Regions from separate parts of the Pseudomonas sp. Pme6b genome, predicted to be linked through region 2. Evidence: predicted binding sites of a transcription regulator. Region 2 holds the regulator's gene; each other region holds the start of a gene.
What was found. The regulator FliA, encoded in region 2, starts transcription of late flagellar genes. The targets are predictions, from matches to a motif close to CTAAAGTTTNNNNNNNNNNNGCCGNTAA.

Region 1: a site for FliA is predicted at 2,563-2,590, ahead of AC4ANE_RS04105 (methyl-accepting chemotaxis protein). Genes of this name have one in related genera too.
Region 3: a site for FliA is predicted at 2,678-2,705, ahead of AC4ANE_RS18820 (methyl-accepting chemotaxis protein). Genes of this name have one in related genera too.
Region 4: a site for FliA is predicted at 2,263-2,290, ahead of AC4ANE_RS15505 (methyl-accepting chemotaxis protein). Genes of this name have one in related genera too.

The regions. Positions count from the first base shown of each region.
Region 1 covers NZ_CM176704.1:917,006-921,694, reverse strand. The annotation lists gene AC4ANE_RS04120 (DUF1780 domain-containing protein) at 1-198, shown strand, start outside; gene AC4ANE_RS04115 (MOSC domain-containing protein) at 195-728, shown strand; gene AC4ANE_RS04110 (NAD(P)/FAD-dependent oxidoreductase) at 946-2,244, shown strand; gene AC4ANE_RS04105 (methyl-accepting chemotaxis protein) at 2,635-3,852, shown strand; gene AC4ANE_RS04100 (response regulator) at 3,862-4,230, shown strand; gene AC4ANE_RS04095 (STAS domain-containing protein) at 4,254-4,544, shown strand; gene AC4ANE_RS04090 (chemotaxis protein CheA) at 4,591-4,689, shown strand, end outside.
Region 2 covers NZ_CM176704.1:4,031,413-4,036,101, reverse strand. The annotation lists gene flhF (flagellar biosynthesis GTPase FlhF) at 1-672, shown strand, start outside; gene fleN (flagellar synthesis regulator FleN) at 788-1,621, shown strand; gene fliA (RNA polymerase sigma factor FliA) at 1,618-2,358, shown strand; gene AC4ANE_RS18235 (chemotaxis response regulator CheY) at 2,611-2,985, shown strand; gene AC4ANE_RS18230 (protein phosphatase CheZ) at 3,005-3,790, shown strand; gene AC4ANE_RS18225 (chemotaxis protein CheA) at 3,824-4,689, shown strand, end outside.
Region 3 covers NZ_CM176704.1:4,163,802-4,168,490, reverse strand. The annotation lists gene AC4ANE_RS18825 (methyl-accepting chemotaxis protein) at 1-669, shown strand, start outside; gene AC4ANE_RS18820 (methyl-accepting chemotaxis protein) at 738-2,615, opposite strand; gene AC4ANE_RS18815 (hypothetical protein) at 2,835-3,164, opposite strand; gene AC4ANE_RS18810 (hybrid sensor histidine kinase/response regulator) at 3,169-4,689, opposite strand, start outside.
Region 4 covers NZ_CM176704.1:3,434,898-3,439,586, reverse strand. The annotation lists gene AC4ANE_RS15515 (hypothetical protein) at 1-380, opposite strand, end outside; gene AC4ANE_RS15510 (GGDEF domain-containing protein) at 619-2,202, shown strand; gene AC4ANE_RS15505 (methyl-accepting chemotaxis protein) at 2,334-3,953, shown strand; gene AC4ANE_RS15500 (LysR family transcriptional regulator) at 4,180-4,689, opposite strand, start outside.

The DNA.
Region 1 (4,689 bases), 3.0 Mb from region 2:
GCCAGCCTCAAGCGCGAGGTGCTGGACCTCAACAGTCACTTTCCGCCACCGACCGAGTACCTGCGTCAGGGCTGGCGTTCGTTGTCGCTGGTGGGGCCGACCTTTGCTCGGGTATTGTTCGCGCATCCGGGCGCTCCGGATTTTCTGCGTACCAACCTGGGGCGCAGTGTCGTTTTCGATGTTGGAATCAGTTTATGAGCCCCTTGCAGGAACTGCTGGCCGATGTGCCTCAACAAGGCCGTGTGCGCTGGATTGGTGTGCGTCCGGAGTCGCGGGTCGAGATGATCGAACTGGACGCGGTGGAAGCGCGGCGCGAAGCGGGGCTGACCGGCGATCATTCGCGACCTGGCCCGCGCAATGCACGGCAGGTGACGTTGATCCAGTGGGAGCATCTGGCGGTGGTCGGCTCATTGCTGAACCGCTCTGCGGATAACCCCATCGTGCCGCAGGACTTGCGGCGCAATCTGGTGATCAGCGGCATCAATCTGTTCAGCCTGAAAAACCGACGCTTTCGCATCGGCCAGGCGATTTTTGAAACCACTGGCTGGTGCCAGCCTTGTGCGCGGCTGGAACAGCGCCTTGGTCGCGGAACCTTTCAGGCGGTGCGTGGGCATGGCGGAATCACTGCGCGAGTGTTACAAAGCGGCATCATCCGCCTGGACGATGTGTTGCAGGTCGAGCCGCTGGAAATCACTGATCCCTGGCCCCCTGCCCGTCAGCACGCTTGAGACAACGCATAAATTGAGCAGCCACCTGAACCCGGAACCGCAAAGGTGTGTCGAAGAGTACCTTCAGGCAAACCGGCATCCAGTCGAGCGCAGGTCGCTCCTGATCCCGGTGTTGCCGTGATGAACCCATTTATCGAGCCTTCTGACGCTATGAGCTGCCTTGCGCTCGCGAAGATCAGGCTCCCCGCGAATTCCTTAAACCTTCCGAGTAATCCTTATGACGCATCGTATTGTTATCGTTGGCGGCGGCGCAGGCGGTCTGGAGCTGGCGACCAGCCTGGGTAAAACCCTGGGCAAGAAAGGCACGGCCAGTGTCACGCTGGTCGACGCCAACCTGACGCATATCTGGAAACCGCTGTTGCACGAGGTCGCGGCGGGTTCTCTCAACTCGTATGAAGACGAGCTGAACTACGTGGCTCAGGCCAAGTGGAACCACTTTCAGTTCCAGCTCGGGCGTATGACCGGGCTGGATCGCGCCAGTCGCCAGATTCACCTGGCCGAGACGCTGGATGAAAACGGTGCCGAACTGGTTCCGGCACGCAGCCTGGGTTACGACTCGCTGGTCATCGCCGTGGGCAGCACCACCAACGACTTCGGCACCACGGGCGCGGCGGAACATTGCCTGTTTCTCGACAGCCGCAAACAGGCCGAGCGTTTCCATCAGCAACTGCTCAACCACTATCTGCGTGCTCACGCAGGTCAGGCTGACAGTGCTCAGGAAATCACCGTGGCCATCGTTGGCGCAGGTGCGACGGGTGTTGAACTGGCGGCAGAACTGCACAACGCGGCGCACGAGTTGGCGGCTTACGGGCTGGGCCAGATCAAGCCGGAAAACCTGCGCATTACCGTGATCGAAGCCGGGCCTCGGGTGCTGCCTGCATTACCAGAGCGTATCGGCGCGCCGGTGCACAAGACACTGGAAAAACTTGGCGTGACGGTGCTGACCAATGCCGCGGTGAGCGAAGTGACCGCCGACGGCTTGATCACGGCCAGCGGGCAGGTCATTCCGGCCAGTTTGAAAGTCTGGGCGGCAGGTATTCGTGCCCCGGCGTTTCTGCATGAGCTGGATGGGCTGGAGAGCAACCGGATCAATCAGTTGCAAGTGCTGCCGACGCTGCAAACCACCCGTGACGAGAATATTTTCGCCTTCGGTGACTGCGCCGCCTGCCCGCAAAAAGGCACCGACCGCAACGTCCCGCCACGCGCTCAGGCTGCTCATCAGCAGGCGTCGTTGCTGGCAAAATCGCTGCGCCTGCGGATCGAAGGCAAGACCTTGCCGGAGTACACCTACAAGGACTACGGATCGCTGATCTCGCTGTCGAGCTTCTCGGCAGTCGGCAATCTGATGGGTAACCTGATGGGCAGCGTAATGCTTGAAGGCTGGCTGGCGCGGATGTTCTATGTGTCGCTGTATCGCATGCACCAGATGGCGCTGTACGGCACCTTCCGCACCCTGATGCTGATGCTGGGCAGCAAGATCGGCAAAGGCACCGAGCCACGGATGAAGCTGCACTAAGGCCCGCCAGCCGAGAGGCGTGCGGGAACACACCATCGTGCCCATGCTTCGCGTGGGCATGCCCTTCTGGACGCTCTGCGTCCTCTCTTGAAGTGACCTGTGCAGCGCAGAACTTGCGACGCAGAGCGTCATGAAATTCATTCCCACGCTGGAGCGTGAGGAACGAGAGGCGTGCGGGGAGAACACTATCGTCATGCCGCTCTGGACGCTCTTGAGTGCATCTCGCTCTACGCTGACTTGCAGTGCCCTGAATACCCGCTATTTTTAATCTGACCGGGCTCTGCGCGATGCGATCGGACGGAAGGCGCTCGTACAGGTATCAAGTTCGTCTGCACCGCGCAGATAACCATTGAGTCGTGTACAACGCTGCACTGTTCAGGGATCGAACCCATGATGTCGAATCATTCCAGCAGTAATCCTGCGCAAAACCGTCCACGTTTCATCTGGTTTTCTCTGATTCCCGTCATACCTGCCGCTGCCTGGATCCTCACGCAATCCGGGACGAGTACGACCAATCTGGTCGCTTGCGCAGCACTGCTCGCTATCGGTCTGGGTGCCTGTGCACTGGCTGCCCGCACCCAACAGAACGACGTGCATCGGGCTGTTGCTCAAGCTCTGGACCATCACCAGGCACATAACGCTCAAACCAGCGCCATGGCCTCCCATGCCCAGCTCAACGAAGTCTTTCTCGGTGCCATGCCGATCTGGGCCAAGCAGGTCGAAAGCTCGCGCCAGCAAACCGAAACCGCCATTGTCGAGCTGAGCAGCCGCTTCATGGGAATTTCCGAACGCCTGCAGGAAACCGTGCAGGCCTCGCAACACGCTGCCGGTGAGCTGGACGGTCAGAATGCCGATGGCGCTCTGAAAGTCCTGTCCCAGAGTGACAGCGAGCTGAGCCAGGTGATTGACTCCCTTAAAGCCACCCAAGCCAGCCGCGACCAGACGCTCTCTCAGGTTCGCAGCCTGACCGCCTACACAGGCGAGTTGCGCACCATGGCCGCGGACGTCGCAGCGATTGCTGCACAGACCAACCTGCTGGCCCTTAACGCCGCGATTGAAGCGGCGCGCGCAGGTGAAGCCGGCCGTGGTTTTGCCGTGGTCGCCGACGCGGTGCGCAGCCTGTCGAGCAAGTCCAGCGAAACCGGTCAGCAGATGTCGGCCAAGGTCGACATCATCAACAATGCCATCACGCAACTGGTGCAGGCCGCCTCCAGCGGTGCTGATCAGGACAGCCATTCGGTGGCAGCTTCCGAGCAAAGCATCCAGAACGTCCTGGAGCGTTTCCAGAGCATTACCGGTCGCCTGGCCGAATCCGCCGACCTGCTCAAGCAGGAAAGCTACGGTATTCGCGACGAAATGACCGAAGTCCTTGTGAACCTGCAGTTTCAGGACCGGGTCAGCCAGATTCTCGCTCACGTACGCGACAACATCGACTCTTTGCACGCGCATCTGTTGCAAGCCAGCCAGTCTCCCGATGAGGCCGTCGTCATCGACGCCCGGCAATGGCTGGCGCGCATGGAGTCCACCTACGCGACCGACGAGCAACGCCGCACTCACCGCGGCGAATCGGCAGCACAGCAGAATTCGCAGGAAATCACGTTTTTCTAGGAGTAGATCATGGCTAAGAGTGTATTGGTGGTCGACGATTCAAGCAGTGTCCGGCAGGTTGTCGGCATCGCGCTGAAAAGTGCCGGATACGACGTTATCGAGGCCTGCGATGGCAAAGATGCACTGGGCAAGCTGACCGGGCAGAAAGTGCACCTGATCATCAGCGACGTGAACATGCCAAACATGGATGGCATCACGTTCGTCAAGGAAGTGAAGAAGCTGGCCAGTTACAAGTTCACGCCGATCATCATGCTGACCACCGAGTCCCAGGAATCGAAAAAGGCTGAAGGTCAGGCGGCAGGTGCCAAGGCGTGGGTCGTCAAACCGTTCCAGCCAGCGCAAATGCTCGCAGCGGTTTCCAAGCTGATCCTGCCCTGAGATCAAGGGCCATGGAGGCCAGCATGCCAACCCCAGACGACAATCAGGCTGACGCCACCCGCGTGCAGATCGACGGCGAGCTGACGATCTACACCGTGACCGAACTCGCCGCCCGTTTGCTGCCAAAGATCACTGGTGCGGCGCGAGTGGAAGTCGACTTGTCGCAAGTTACCGAGATGGACGGTGCCGGCCTGCAATTGCTGGCAGTCATCCAGCGCGAAGCCGGCAAGACCGGGACCTCGCTGCGCATGACCGGGCAAAGCAAGGCAGTCACCGAAACCTTCGAGTTATGTAATCCCGGTGTCGTGCTGTAGCGCGTCCATTTGCATTATTGCCGAGTGATCGATCAAGGAAGTCATCGTGAGTATTAATCTCGATCAGGCACAGCAGACGTTCATTGTTGAAGCGTGTGAGCTTTTGCAGGCCATGGAGGAATCCCTCCTGCAACTCGAAAGCGAA
Region 2 (4,689 bases):
GAAGAGGGTGGAGTCATTGCCATGGTCGGGCCTGCCGGCATGGGCAAGACCACCACGCTGGCCAAGCTGGCGGCACGTTACGTGTTGAAGTACGGTCCGCAGAATATCGCTCTGGTCAGCATGGACAGTTTCCGCATCGGCGCACAGGAGCAGCTCAAGACCCTTGGGCGCATCCTCAACGTGCCGGTTACCCATGTCGATCCTGGCCAGTCGCTGGTCCAGGCGCTGGAGCCGCTGCTGCGCAAGCGCGTGGTGTTGATCGATACCGCCGGGCTGCAAGCCAGCGATCCCGCGCTGCGCATGCAACTGGAAAGTCTGGCAGGGCGTGGCATCAAGTCGCGTAACTACCTGGTACTGGCGACCACCAGCCAGAAGCAGGTGCTGACCGCTGCTTATCACAGTTACAAGCGTTGTGGCCTGGCCGGATGCATTCTGACCAAGCTTGATGAAACAGCCAGCCTTGGCGAAGTCCTGAGCCTGGCGATCAGTCATGAATTACCTGTGGCCTACCTCACGGACGGACCCCGTATTCCTGACGACCTGCACACCCCGCGTCGTCATCAACTGGTGAGCCGTGCGGTGAGTGTGCAGATGCAGGATGAGCCGAGCGAGGAAGCGATGGCTGATATGTTTGCTGACCTCTATCACACCCCTGGCAAGAGAGTGGGTTAAGTGATGGATATTATTGGAATGTCCCTGCGTCAACGGTCTGCCATGCGGTGTTCATTTGCGAACGTGCAGCCCTCGATGTGGTTTCGGTCTACGCAAGACAAGGTAAAGAAATAACATGGGCAGCATGCATCCCGTACAGGTTATCGCGGTGACCGGTGGCAAAGGTGGCGTCGGTAAGACTAACGTGTCAGTGAATCTTTCACTGGCCCTTGCCGAGCTTGGCCGTCGTGTCATGCTGCTGGACGCCGATCTGGGTCTGGCCAATGTCGACGTTCTGCTTGGGCTGACGCCTAAACGTACACTTGCCGATGTGATAGAGGGCCGTTGCGAGTTGCGCGACGTTCTGTTGCAGGGGCCGGGTGGGGTGCGTATCGTGCCTGCCGCCTCTGGCACCCAGAGCATGGTGCATCTGTCCCCGGCCCAGCATGCGGGTCTGATCCAGGCGTTCAGCGAGATTGGCGACAACCTTGATGTGCTGGTGATTGACACGGCTGCCGGTATCGGCGAATCGGTGGTCAGCTTCGTGCGCGCCGCTCAGGAAGTGTTGCTGGTGGTGTGCGACGAGCCCACGTCGATCACCGATGCCTACGCCCTGATCAAACTGCTCAACCGCGACTACGGCATGAACCGCTTCCGTGTGCTGGCCAACATGGCGCAGAGCCCGCAGGAAGGGCGCAACCTGTTCGCCAAACTCACCAAAGTGACGGACCGTTTTCTTGATGTCGCGCTGCAGTATGTAGGTGCCGTGCCGTACGACGAGTGCGTGCGCAAGGCCGTACAGAAACAGCGCGCCGTCTACGAAGCATTCCCGCGATCCAAATGTGCGCTGGCGTTCAAGGCCATTGCCCAGAAGGTTGATACCTGGCCGCTGCCAGCCAACCCGCGGGGTCATCTCGAGTTCTTCGTTGAGCGACTCGTTCACCAGACCAGTGCAGGGCCTGTGCAATGACTGCGAGCGGCTACCAGATGTACAGCAAGGCTTCCCGTAATTCGCAATACGAGTTGATCGAGCGTTATGCGCCATTGGTCAAGCGTATCGCTTATCATCTGCTGGCGCGCTTGCCGGCCAGCGTGCAGGTCGAGGATCTGATCCAGGCTGGCATGATCGGTCTGCTTGAAGTCTCCACCAAATATGATTCAACCAAAGGTGCGAGTTTCGAGACCTACGCCGGCATTCGCATTCGTGGTGCGATGCTGGATGAAGTGCGCAAGGGCGACTGGGCACCACGCTCAGTGCACCGCAATACCCGAATGGTCAGTGACGCAATTCGTGCAATTGAAGCTAAAACCGGCCGTGACGCTAAAGATCACGAGGTTGCGGCCGAACTCCAGTTGAGTCTTGATGATTATTACGGGATTTTGAATGACACCTTGGGCAGCCGCCTCTTCAGTTTCGACGACCTGCTTCAGGACGGCGATCACGAAGGGCTGCATGAGGATGGCGCAAGCGGTTCGCTTGAGCCGTCGCGCGACCTGGAAGACGAGCGCTTCCAGGCAGCGTTGGCCGATGCAATTGCCAATTTGCCAGAGCGTGAGCGTCTGGTGTTGGCGCTGTACTACGACGAAGAGCTGAACCTCAAGGAAATCGGAGAGGTTCTTGGGGTCAGCGAATCTCGGGTCAGTCAGTTACACAGCCAGTGCGCAGCTCGTTTGCGGGGGCGTTTGGGGGAGTGGCGAGCGCGTTGACGGCAGTGCGCGACGTTTGTCGTGCGTTGTCTGCATGCCGGCTGTGCAAAGCGTTACGTGGTAGCAGGATAGACGAGGCAAGGGCCTGTCGGGCAATGTCTCGATGGGCTTTAGTCGCAGTCTTGACTGTCGTTGTGCCAAGCCCGTCGTCGTTTCGTATAGCTGGGGGTGTGCTGTGCCAGTATTGAGTGAACAGCGTGTTCAGGTGCTGAACGCGTTAAAGACTGCTTGGAGGTCGAATTGGACAAGAACATGAAAATCCTCATCGTTGATGACTTCTCAACGATGCGGCGGATCATCAAGAATCTGTTGCGTGATCTGGGATTTACCAACACATCTGAAGCGGATGACGGTCTGACCGCATTGCCGATGCTGCAGAGCGGTGCCTTTGACTTTCTGGTGACGGACTGGAACATGCCTGGCATGACCGGTATCGACTTGTTGCGTCAGGTCCGTGCGGACGAGCGTCTCAAGAGCCTTCCTGTACTGATGGTTACTGCCGAAGCGAAGCGTGAGCAGATCATTGAAGCTGCCCAGGCCGGGGTGAACGGTTATGTAGTCAAGCCATTCACGGCTCAAGCGCTTAAAGAGAAGATCGAAAAGATCTTTGAACGCGTCAATAGCTGATGCATGCCGCGAGGGCGCTATGGATAACAATGATTCGATGGCCGACTTTGAGTCGACCTTAAAGAGACACGCGCAGGAACTCGTCACCAGCCTTGAAAAGGGCCGCTTCGGTGACGCTGTGCAGCTGATCCATGAACTCAACCAGACACGCGACCGCGGCCTTTATCAGGAAGTGGGCAAGCTGACTCGTGAGCTGCACAGTGCAATCGTCAACTTTCATATTGATCCGCACATGCCTCAAGCCGAGGAAGTGTCGCAGATCACCGACGCGACCGAACGCCTGTCGTATGTGGTGAGGCTGACCGAGAATGCGGCCAACCGCACTATGGACCTGGTCGAGGAAAGCACACCGCTCATGAGCGGTCTGAGCTCCGATGCCAAGGCATTGAGTGACGACTGGGGGCGTTTCATGCGCCGCGAAATCGGTGCTGAAGAATTCCGTGAGCTGGCCAAGCGGGTCGATGGTTTTCTGACGCGCACCGAGCAGGAGGCAGATAGGGTTTCCGGGCATCTCAACGATATTTTGCTTGCCCAGGATTACCAGGACCTTACGGGGCAGGTTATCAAGCGCGTGACGCAATTGGTTACGGAAGTCGAGAGCAATCTGCTCAAACTGGTGCTCATGGCCAGCCATGTCGATCGCTTCGCAGGCATCGAACATGACGAAGAATCCATCCTTGCTGAAAAAGATCCTAAAAAACATCTCGCCAAGGGTGAAGGTCCGCAGATTCATGCCGATAAACGTGAAGACGTCGTATCCGGACAGGATGATGTAGACGATCTGCTATCGAGCCTCGGCTTCTAAGATCTGTTGACGGTTAATTTTAGGGAGCACCCCATGAGCTTCGGCGCCGATGAAGAAATCCTTCAGGATTTTCTGGTAGAGGCCGGCGAAATTCTGGAGCAGTTGTCAGAGCAATTGGTCGAGCTGGAAAGCCGACCGGATGATGCTGATCTGCTCAATGCAATTTTTCGCGGTTTTCACACTGTAAAAGGGGGCGCCGGCTTCCTCCAGCTCCATGAGCTGGTGGAGTGCTGCCACATCGCCGAAAACGTGTTCGACATTCTTCGCAAGGGTGAGCGTCGCGTTGATTCCGAACTGATGGATGTGGTCCTGGAAGCTCTGGACACCGTCAACAGCATGTTCGGTCAGGTACGTGAACGGACTGACGTAACTGCGGCGACGCCAGAACTGCTGGCTGCGCTTTCGCGACTGGCCGAGCCACAATCTGCCGACGAAGTCGCAGCGCCCGAGCCCGAGCCGGTGGTTGAAGCCGAGGCTCCGGCTCCGGTTGCCGAGCAAGCGGCCAGCGATGACATTACCGATGATGAGTTCGAGCAACTGCTCGATTCGCTGCACGGCACCAGTCCGGTGTCTGCGGCACCATCAGCGGCACCTGCGGTTGCGCCAGCTCGCGATGAAATTACCGATCAGGAATTTGAATCCCTGCTTGATCAGTTGCATGGCAAGGGCAAGTTTGCGGCCGATGCTGTAGCCGCTCCAGCCCCGGCACCTGCTGCACAGAGCAAGGGTGCAGCGCCTGCCGGCGATGAAATCACCGACGACGAATTCGAAGCCTTGCTTGATCAACTGCATGGCAAGGGCTCGTTTGACGGTGCCATAGCCGCTACGGCTGCTGCTGCACCTGCACCTGCACCTGCACCTGCACCTGCGGCCGTTGCTGCCAAGGCACCCTCTGCTGC
Region 3 (4,689 bases), 130 kb from region 2:
GATGTTCGCTGGTGGGCGACCGATGCATCGCTGGTTGATGTACTGATGACCCCAACTGCGCAGAGTCGCGCACACTCCAGTGAGCGCCTCGGCGTCATTCTGGACAGTTATACGGTGTACCTGGACATCTGGGTTGCTAATACAACCGGCTGCGTGATTGCGTCCGGTCGGCCCGATACCTTCGACAAGGTTATCGGTGCGAATGTAAATGAGGCGACTTGGTTCAAGCAGGCGGTGCGGCACTCGTCTGGCGATCAATACTTTGCCGGTGAAGTCGCTGTGGAGCCCTTGCTCAACGGCTCGCAAACCTGTGCGTTCAGTGCAGCCGTGCGCAGTAACGCCGGCAAACACTCACCTGTGATCGGCGTCATCGGGATTTTCTTTGACTGGAAGAATCAGTCGGACTCGGTGATCAATGGCGTGCGTCTGAGTGATGAAGAGCGCATCCGCACCCGAGTGATGATGGTCGATGCCAGCCACAGGATAATTGCCAGTTCCGACCCCCAAAGCCCGTTGGGCCACAGTATCGACTTGCAGACCAGGGCGGGGCAGGCCACCGGTTACAGCACACTGCCCAACAACAGCATTCAAGGGTATTCAATGACCCCGGGCTTTGAGACTTATCCCGGCATGGGGTGGCTGGTGGTGATTGAACAGCAGTTGCCTTAGTTGCGCGTGCTTCCTGGCAGTCGGGATGTAGAGCCGCTGCCAGAAATTCTCTGGCAGCGGCTTGAGCGTTATATACGGAAGCTACCCACCAGCTGAGTCAAGCGGGTGGATTGCTGTTCAAGGTCAGTGCAGGCGCGCAGGGTAGCGTTCAAGTTCTCCACGCCTTGCTGGTTCAGGGTATTGATCTCTGTGATATCCACATTGATCGCTTCCACAACGGCAGTTTGTTCTTCGGTCGCCGTGGCAACCGAATGGTTCATGCCGTCGATTTCGCCAATGCGTTCGGTAACGTGTTCAAGGCTTGCAACGGCCTTGTTGGCAATGCCGACCGTTTCAACACTTTCACGCTGGCTTTCGTTCATGAGCGCAACAGCCTCGCGAGCGCCCGATTGCAGCTGCTCGATCAGGCTCGCCGATTCTTGCGTTCGGTGGGCCAGGCTGCGTACTTCGTCGGCCACCACGGCAAAACCTCGGCCGGCTTCACCCGCGCGTGCCGCCTCGATGGCTGCGTTAAGGGCCAGCAGGTTGGTCTGTTGAGAGATGCCGGTAATCACTTCCAGTATCTGGCCGATGTTGGCGGTTTTTGTATTGAGCGTTTCAATCTGTTCACTTGCGTTGCTGATGCGCTTTGACAGGCGGCTCATGGCCGCGATGTTCTGCCCGACCACGTCCTGACCGTCCGAGGCCAGCGTGCGTGCATCGCTTGAATGGCCAGAGGCGCGCGCGGCGTTCTGGGCAATCTCCTGGGTTGCAGCGCCCAGCTCATTGATGGCTGCGGCCACGCTGTTGGTACGGTTGGACTGCTGATCGGAATTGAGCATCGACGAGTTGGAGGCATTCACTACCCGCTGGGCAACTTCATTGAGCTGTACCGTGGAGGAGGCTACTTCACGCATCGAGTCGTGGATTCGTTCTACAAAGAGGTTGAAGCCGTTGCCCAGATACCCGAACTCGTCTTCGCTCTGAATCGTCAAGCGTTTGGTCAGATCACCTTCGCCGGCAGCGATATCGTGCATGGCGCGGCCCATCAGGTTGAGCGGCCGCATCAGTACGCTCAGAAGCATTCCCAGCAGAAGGATTATCAGCACCACCGCAATGACAGTCGCCACGATGGCCGAGTTTCTGAACTCGCCCAGTGCTGCATAGGCGATCTCTTTGTCCATCGCCACGCCCACATACCAGTTGACGGAAGGCAGCCCGTCTACATGGGCAAACGTAAGAATCTGAGCTTTTCCGGCATGCTCGCTTTCGCTCAGGTTCTGGGACAATTTCGGCGTATTCGCCGGGTAGACTTCTGCCAGCGTTTTCATTACCAGCGAAGTGTCCGGGTGGACCAGAATGCGGCCATTCGCATCGACCAGAAACGCGTAGCCGTCGCCATGAAGGCGCAGCGAGCTGATCATTTTCACCAGTATTTCCAGGCTCAGATCACCGCCAATGACCCCGGATACACCCGATGCACTTTTGACCGGTGTGGCAAGAGTCACGATCAACCCTTTGGTCACAGCATCCAGATACGGTTCGGTGAGGATCGTCTTGCCTGCGCGCACGGCATCGACATACCACGGCCGGGTCCTGGGGTCATAGTCGGCCGGCATGTCATCAGGCGGCTGAGTGACGAAAGAACCATCGCTCTTACCCTGGTAAATACTCATGAAGGTGGCGATAAGCGTGGGTTGGCCGAGGGCAAGATTCTGCGCGTCGGTTGATTGCGGCGAAGACGCATTTTCCGCCAGGTTCTCTACCAGAAGAATTCGCCCTGAAAGCCAGTTGCGGATGTTGCCTGCGGTGCTGTCACCCGTCTGATTCAGGTTCTCCTTCAATTGCAGGCGCAGGGCGTTGCGTTGCAGATAGTCGTTGTAAAACGTGAACAGGGTGAATGCGGCGATCACTACGAGAGACGCCGCCAACAGGATTTTATGGCTGAATTTTAGCGATTTTGTCATGCCGATAAGGGCCTTTAGAGGGGGAGTGCCGAGATGTGAAGTACAGCAAAAGCAATAGCGGTTTATCGGCGGGCGCGCCGATTAATAAATGCTGGTTATCATATAAATGCTTCGCGGAGCGTCTATCACAGCGCCTCAGGGGCAAGGCGAGGCCTAATCCGATGATCAAGCGGGGCGGTGAATAGTAATGAATGAGGTTTGCCGCTGTATCGAAGGCGTTTACTTAGTCGATCGTTGTGCTTCTGACACTTCATACCACTGCGCATATGGCGTGTTTTCCACATTGCACCGATTGAAATCCCTCGCCCCGTCAGTCCACCAGACGTCGCCGCGCTCCCCAAGTGCAACCTTGGCCTGGTGAACCCCGGTCCGGGCGGCTTTCAGTGCATCTGAATCCGCGCTTGCCTTGGCTGCCTTGACTTCGCGCCGGGCAGCCATCAACTCATTCACTAGTCGCTGACGAACCTCTTCGCTCAGGGACGGATTGGAACATCGCCAGAGTTGTCCCTTGACCACAAAATACCGGCCATCGGGTGTCGTAGGGTGCACGCTATCAATAGCAGCGAGTGGCTGCATCCGCGCCGATCAGGCCTGTCACTCGCCCGGCGAGAGCATCCAGCCCGAACGGTTTGGTCAAAACTTGTGTGCAGGGCCGCAGGTGGCAGTCGTCCAGCACTGAAGTCTTGGCGTAGCCAGTGATGAACAGGGTCGGCAGCCCCGGTCGGCAGTCGCCCGCAGCGTCAGCCATTTCCCGGCCGTTCATGCCGCCCGGCAAACCGATGTCACTGATGAGCAGGTCGATGCGGGTATCTGACTGCAGGATCTGCAAACCTGACTGAGCGTCGCCTGCTTCCAGGCAGTTGTAGCCCAGGCCGGTGATCACCTCGGCGACAAGCATTCTGACCGACGGCTCGTCATCAACGATCAGAACGGTTTCGCCGGTGTGCTGCGCTGGCTCTTCGGTTATTTCGGGCTCGGCAGCGCGTGGAGCATTTTCAGCAATATGCCGTGGCAGGTGCATGACTACGCTGGTGCCATGACCTTCAACCGACTCGACGCGGATCTGACCGCCGGACTGGCGCACAAAACCGTAGACCATCGACAGGCCCAGGCCGGTCCCGGCGCCAATGGGTTTGGTGGTGAAGAACGGTTCAAACGCCTTGGCGACGGTGTCCGGGCTCATCCCCATGCCAGTATCTGTGACGCGGATGCTCAAGTGCTCGCCGGCAGGAATGCCGTGGTCAGGGTCGGTACATTCTTCAATGGACGCATTGGCTGTTTCGATGACGATGCGCCCGCCACTGGGCATTGCGTCACGGGCGTTCAGGCACAGGTTCAGCAGCGAACTTTCCAACTGGGCATGATCGATCAGTGCAGGCCACAAGTCATCGTGGGCGACGACTTTTATATCTATCTCCGGGCCGACCGTGCGTGCAATAAGTTCTTCCATGTCCTGAATCAACACGTTGACGTTGGTGACTCTCGGGGACAGGTTCTGACGCCGCGAAAACGCCAGCAGCCGGTGAGTCAGCGAAGCCGCGCGCCGTACTGCGCCCTGAGCGACCGACACGTACCGGTCTACATCACCGACACGGCCTTGAGCCAGTCGTTTGGTGATCAGTTCAAGGCTGCCGGAAATGCCGGCCAGCAGGTTGTTGAAGTCATGTGCGATGCCGCCTGTCAGTTGTCCGACGGCGTCCATCTTCTGGGAATGGCGCAGGGCGTCTTCGATCTGCTCACGTTCGAAAACGGCTTGTTCGATGCGCTGTTCGAGTGTCTGATTGAGTTCTCTGACCGCTTCTTCGGCTTTTTTTCTGGCGGTGACATCAACAGATGAGCCGATCAGACCGATCACCTCGCCGTTTTCATCGAGCAAGGGCGCTTTGGTCGAGAGCCACGTCGCTGCAGAGCCGTCAGGCAGGTTGACCTGTTCTTCGATCTGTTCGCTGACATTGTTCTGCATGATCCGCCGGTCGGTTTCCATGAGCACCCGTGCCTGTTGCTGATCATCCAGAAACTCCAGGTCCGTCTTGCCGATGAAAAACTCGGGCGGCTTGCCGATCAGTTCAGCGGT
Region 4 (4,689 bases), 600 kb from region 2:
GTCTGGTTCAGCACCTTGAGCGCCAGGCCGTAGACCAGTTCCTGAAATGCCGGGTCATTCTTGTAGCTGGACAGAATACGGCTGATCGGGAACTGCGTGCCAAGATCGGCCAGTGCTGCGCTGTCTGCCGCTTCGGCATCCTTGAGGCGTTTCAGTTGGCCCATCAGTTCGTAGGCTTTGTCGTCATCGTGCTCATCCTGCGCCAGACGAATGGCGGCACGCAGCTCACGGATTTCTTCGCTTTCCTTGGCGGTCTGGAACGCATCAAGCACCATCTCGCTGATGGTCTTGGCCTGCGGCACGTGCTGGGAAAGACCAATTGCGCTTTCGTATTCCAGCTTGGAGGAGGTCAGGGCTTCGTTGGTCTGGGAATCAGGCATTGAATTTCACTATTTCAGGTTTGAGGCATTTCAGGTTTGAGGCGCGAAAGGCTCAGGGCGTTTCGGGGGGCGTAATTTAGTGGAGCAACGCGAGGATGTCACGGACCATTAGCCAGGAGGTCCAGTCAGCACCTCGGCTTTGACCGAAGACAAGCAAGAAGTGAAGGCACTGGCCAGACCCGCTATCAGGGTACGAAAGATGCATGGAGCGTTCAAAAGTCAATTTGATGACGCACCCATGAAGCATGTTTATCGTCCCTCGGTCAGGCTCGCGCCTTCCATGCTCACCAAAGCACTGATTGGCTTTATTGCCCTGGTGTGTGTATCGCTGGTTTTGGCTACAGCCTGGCAGATGAACCAGTCCAGGCGTGAGCGTGTCGCTACCGCCACAATTACGGTTTCAAACATTGTTCTTGCTGCCGAGCAGCAAGCTCAGGATACGGTACGACAGGCTGATAATACGCTGCGTGATCTCGTGGAACGCGTGGAACACGATGGTGTAGAAGGGCCTCAGCAAGCTCGATTGGCGAAGCGAATGGCTCAGGACGTGTTGAACGTCAACGGCATTCAAGGGCTTTTTATCTACGATGCCCAAGGCAACTGGGTCGCCAACTCTTTTTCTCGAGGTATACAGTTAAAAAACAACAGCGACCGCGCGTACTTCGTCTATCACCGCGACAACGCCGACGAGTCCATCCACATCGGCTCCATCATTGAGAGCCGCAGCACGGGAGACAGGGTCATCCCGATCAGCCGACGTATCAATACTGCGGATGGCACATTTGCAGGTGTGGCTCTGGCGACTGTGCCTGTGCCTGTGGCCTATTTTCAATCATTCTTCAAACGCATGGATGTGGACGACAAGGGCGTTATTTTCCTCGCGCTGAACAATGGCGACCTGCTGGCTCGACGACCGACGCTGGCAGCATTGATGACCACCAATATCGCCAAAGGTGATCTTTTCACTCGCTATCTGCCATACAGCGACAGCGGCACCGCTGTGTTCAAGTCTGTAGTGGATGGCGTGGAAAGAATTTATGCCTATCGGCGGGTGTCCGGATTGCCCATCGTCGCCGCCGCTGGTGTGTCCTGCGAGTATGTATTCGCCCCTTGGTGGGCTTATGCATATCGATCCATGGCGCTGGTCGGCATGATCAGTTTGACCCTGGTTTTACTCGGCATCTTGTTATACAGGCAAATCCGACACCTGATCACTGCGGAAAATGAGTTGAGTGTCGCCAGAGCCGACCTCGAGATCATCGCCAGGACCGACAGTTTGACGCATCTGGCCAATCGGCGTTGTTTCGACGCTACCTTTCAACTGGAGTGGGAACGAGCTTCCAGAGATAACTCATCCATCGCCCTTATTTTGTTGGATATTGACTGGTTCAAACAATACAACGACTGCTACGGCCATCTGCGGGGCGACGACTGCCTAAGCCAGGTAGCGGGGCTTATCGGAAGCGGTATCAAGCGGCCTGGCGACCTGGCCGCACGATATGGCGGAGAAGAGTTTGTGATTCTGTTGCCTGGCACAGATTTAACAGGTGCTTTAAGCGTTGCCGAAGAGGTCAGGTTATCCATTGAAAACGCATTAATAGAGCACTCCGCCAGCCCGCTGGGCAACGTAACAATCAGCTCGGGCGTGGTGGCGATCAACGCACTCGAGACGGAGGGTTACACAGCGGCCCTGAGGGAAGCAGATCGACTTCTTTACTGCGCCAAAACCAGAGGTCGCAACTGCGTCGAGGGGCGGTCGATGGCCCATTCCACACGAAAGCAGTTCATAGGCCAGCCCGTTCTGGATTCAGGCCGCTGCTGAGTTGAGGTCTTGTAAAGTCATGACCGCTTTTTACCATCCAAAAGGTCTTTCGACGACGAGCTTAAAGTTTCCGGATTTGGGTCGATAGCCTCTTTAATATGTCAATAATAATTTAAAGGCAGGAATCTCGAATGCGCCTCCGAAACCTCAATTTAGCTCCCCGAGCTGCCTTGTTTTTCACGTCAATCATCGTATTGGTATTCGTGCTGGGGGTATTTGCAGTCCTGCAAATGGGCAAGCTCAGAGACGCCGAGAAAGACGTCGAACTCAATTGGATGGCCAGCATCCGCCAAACGGCGTTGATGAACACCACGATCCTTCGCCTGAGGCTCGAAACGCAGCGAGGCCTTGCTGATCCTCAATCCATTCAAAAGACTATTGAAAGCTTCGCTGGCTACCGTAAGGCATTCACCGAAGCGGTGGCGAACTATGAGCCCCTCATCGCCGATGAAAAGGAGCGATCGTTTTATATTCCGGTAAAAAATAGTGCTGATGCCTATGCCAAACAACTGGATATTCTTGAGCCTTTGATGAGACAGGGTGATATCGCGGCTGCGGTCAGCCTGGTGAGTACCAGCATCCGCCCTCTGACGAACACGATGGAGGTGCAGATCAAAGACCTCACCAACTTTAACAACGAAGGCGCTGCACGGGCCGGGCAAACTGCGACGGATCTCTATGAAAACGGCCTGTGGCTTGTTGTCGGCCTGATAGCGGGTGTCGTTATCTTGACGGTCGGTTTAGCATTACTGCTGACGAAAAGTATTACCTCCCCGATTAACGACGCGCTGTCTGTCGCTGAGCGCATCGCAGCCAGTGACCTCTCCAAAGAGGTCTTGGTAAGCGGGACCGATGAAGCGGGGAGACTGTTGAAAGCGCTCGCGCAGATGCAGGCAAACCTGCGCGCCACCATCATGCAGATATCCGATTCCTCTACTCAGTTGGCTTCTGCGTCTGAAGAGATGACGGCGGTTACCGAGGAGTCGAGTCGCGGCCTTGTTTCCCAGAACGATGAAGTCAATCAGGCAGCGACAGCGGTCACAGAAATGAGCGCTGCCGTTGATGAGGTCGCTCGTAATGCCGAGTCAGCCTCCGAAGAGTCCAAACGTACCCAAGGCTATACCGAGGTAGGTTTGGCGCGGGTGGCTCAGACGTTAAAGTCAATTCAAAAGCTGAACGGTAACGTTGAAAACACGAGCGAGCAGATTCAAGGGTTGTCAGACCGTGCTCAGAGCATCACCAAGGTTGTCGAGGTAATCAGGGCCATTGCAGAGCAAACCAACCTGTTGGCGTTGAACGCCGCCATCGAAGCCGCACGGGCGGGCGAGCAAGGCCGTGGATTTGCGGTGGTGGCTGACGAAGTAAGGGCTTTAGCCCATCGCACCCAGGTGTCTACTCAAGAAATCGAGCAGATGATTGCTGCCATTCAGAGCGATTCTGACCTGGCCGTGAAGGCAATGAATACGAGCAGAGACCTTGCGACCGAATCACTTGGCGTTGCCCAAGAGGCCAGTACCTCGCTGGATCAAATATCAACGGCCATTATTCAAATCAATGAACGCAACCTCATGATCGCGACCGCTTCTGAAGAACAGTCTCATGTCGCTCGAGAGGTGGACCGAAATCTGGTCAGCATTCGTGAGCTTACGACACAGAGTGCTGCTGGAGCCGCGCAAACCGCGAGTGCGTGCGGCGAAATGTCAAAGCTGGCGGTTAATCTGAATCAGTTGGTTAATCGGTTTGTTGTGTGAGAACGGTTTTGGGGGCTGTATCCAGTTCCAGCATGAACGCCTTGAGGAGTGGGTCTTCCACCGCAGGGCTTGATTGCTTGATCAAGTTACAGCCGCCCGTGTGTGCAGTGAGGTAAAGCATGTCCTCAGATGTGCCCCCCAGTGTAGAAATCCACTGGAAGTGAATTTAGCTTCATGGTTTGTGGAAAGGCAGACATGATCAGCTGAACGGCCTGCCTGCCGACGCCTAAAGACTATCCGGATCGCCAAAAAACATCTGAATCCGCGACCTCAACCAACGCTCCCCCGGATCATTATCCTGCGCCCCCCTCCAGGCCATGTGCAGCTCAAACGTACGCGTCTCGATCGGCAGGTCTTCAGACCGAACGCCCCCAGCGGCTGTTAGCACCTGCGCAGCATAGTCAGGCACGGTGGCGATGATGTCGGTGCCGGTCAGCAGTGTCGCCAGGCCATTGAACTGGGGCACGGCGAGGACGACGTGGCGTTTGCGGTCGATTTTTTCCAGGTGCTCGTCAATGAACCCGCTCAGGTCGCCGGCGAAGGAGACCAGTGCGTGGGGGCGGGCGCAGAAATCGTCGAGGCTCAAGGGGCCGGGTATCGAGTCGGCCCGCAGTAATTGCGGCTTGCTCCTGCGCAGAACCTTGCGCTTGGCGTTGGCAGGCAGGTCCTGAGTGTAGCTGACGCCGACCGAGATTTCACCCGAGGCCAGCAATGGCGGCATGAGGATGTAATTGAC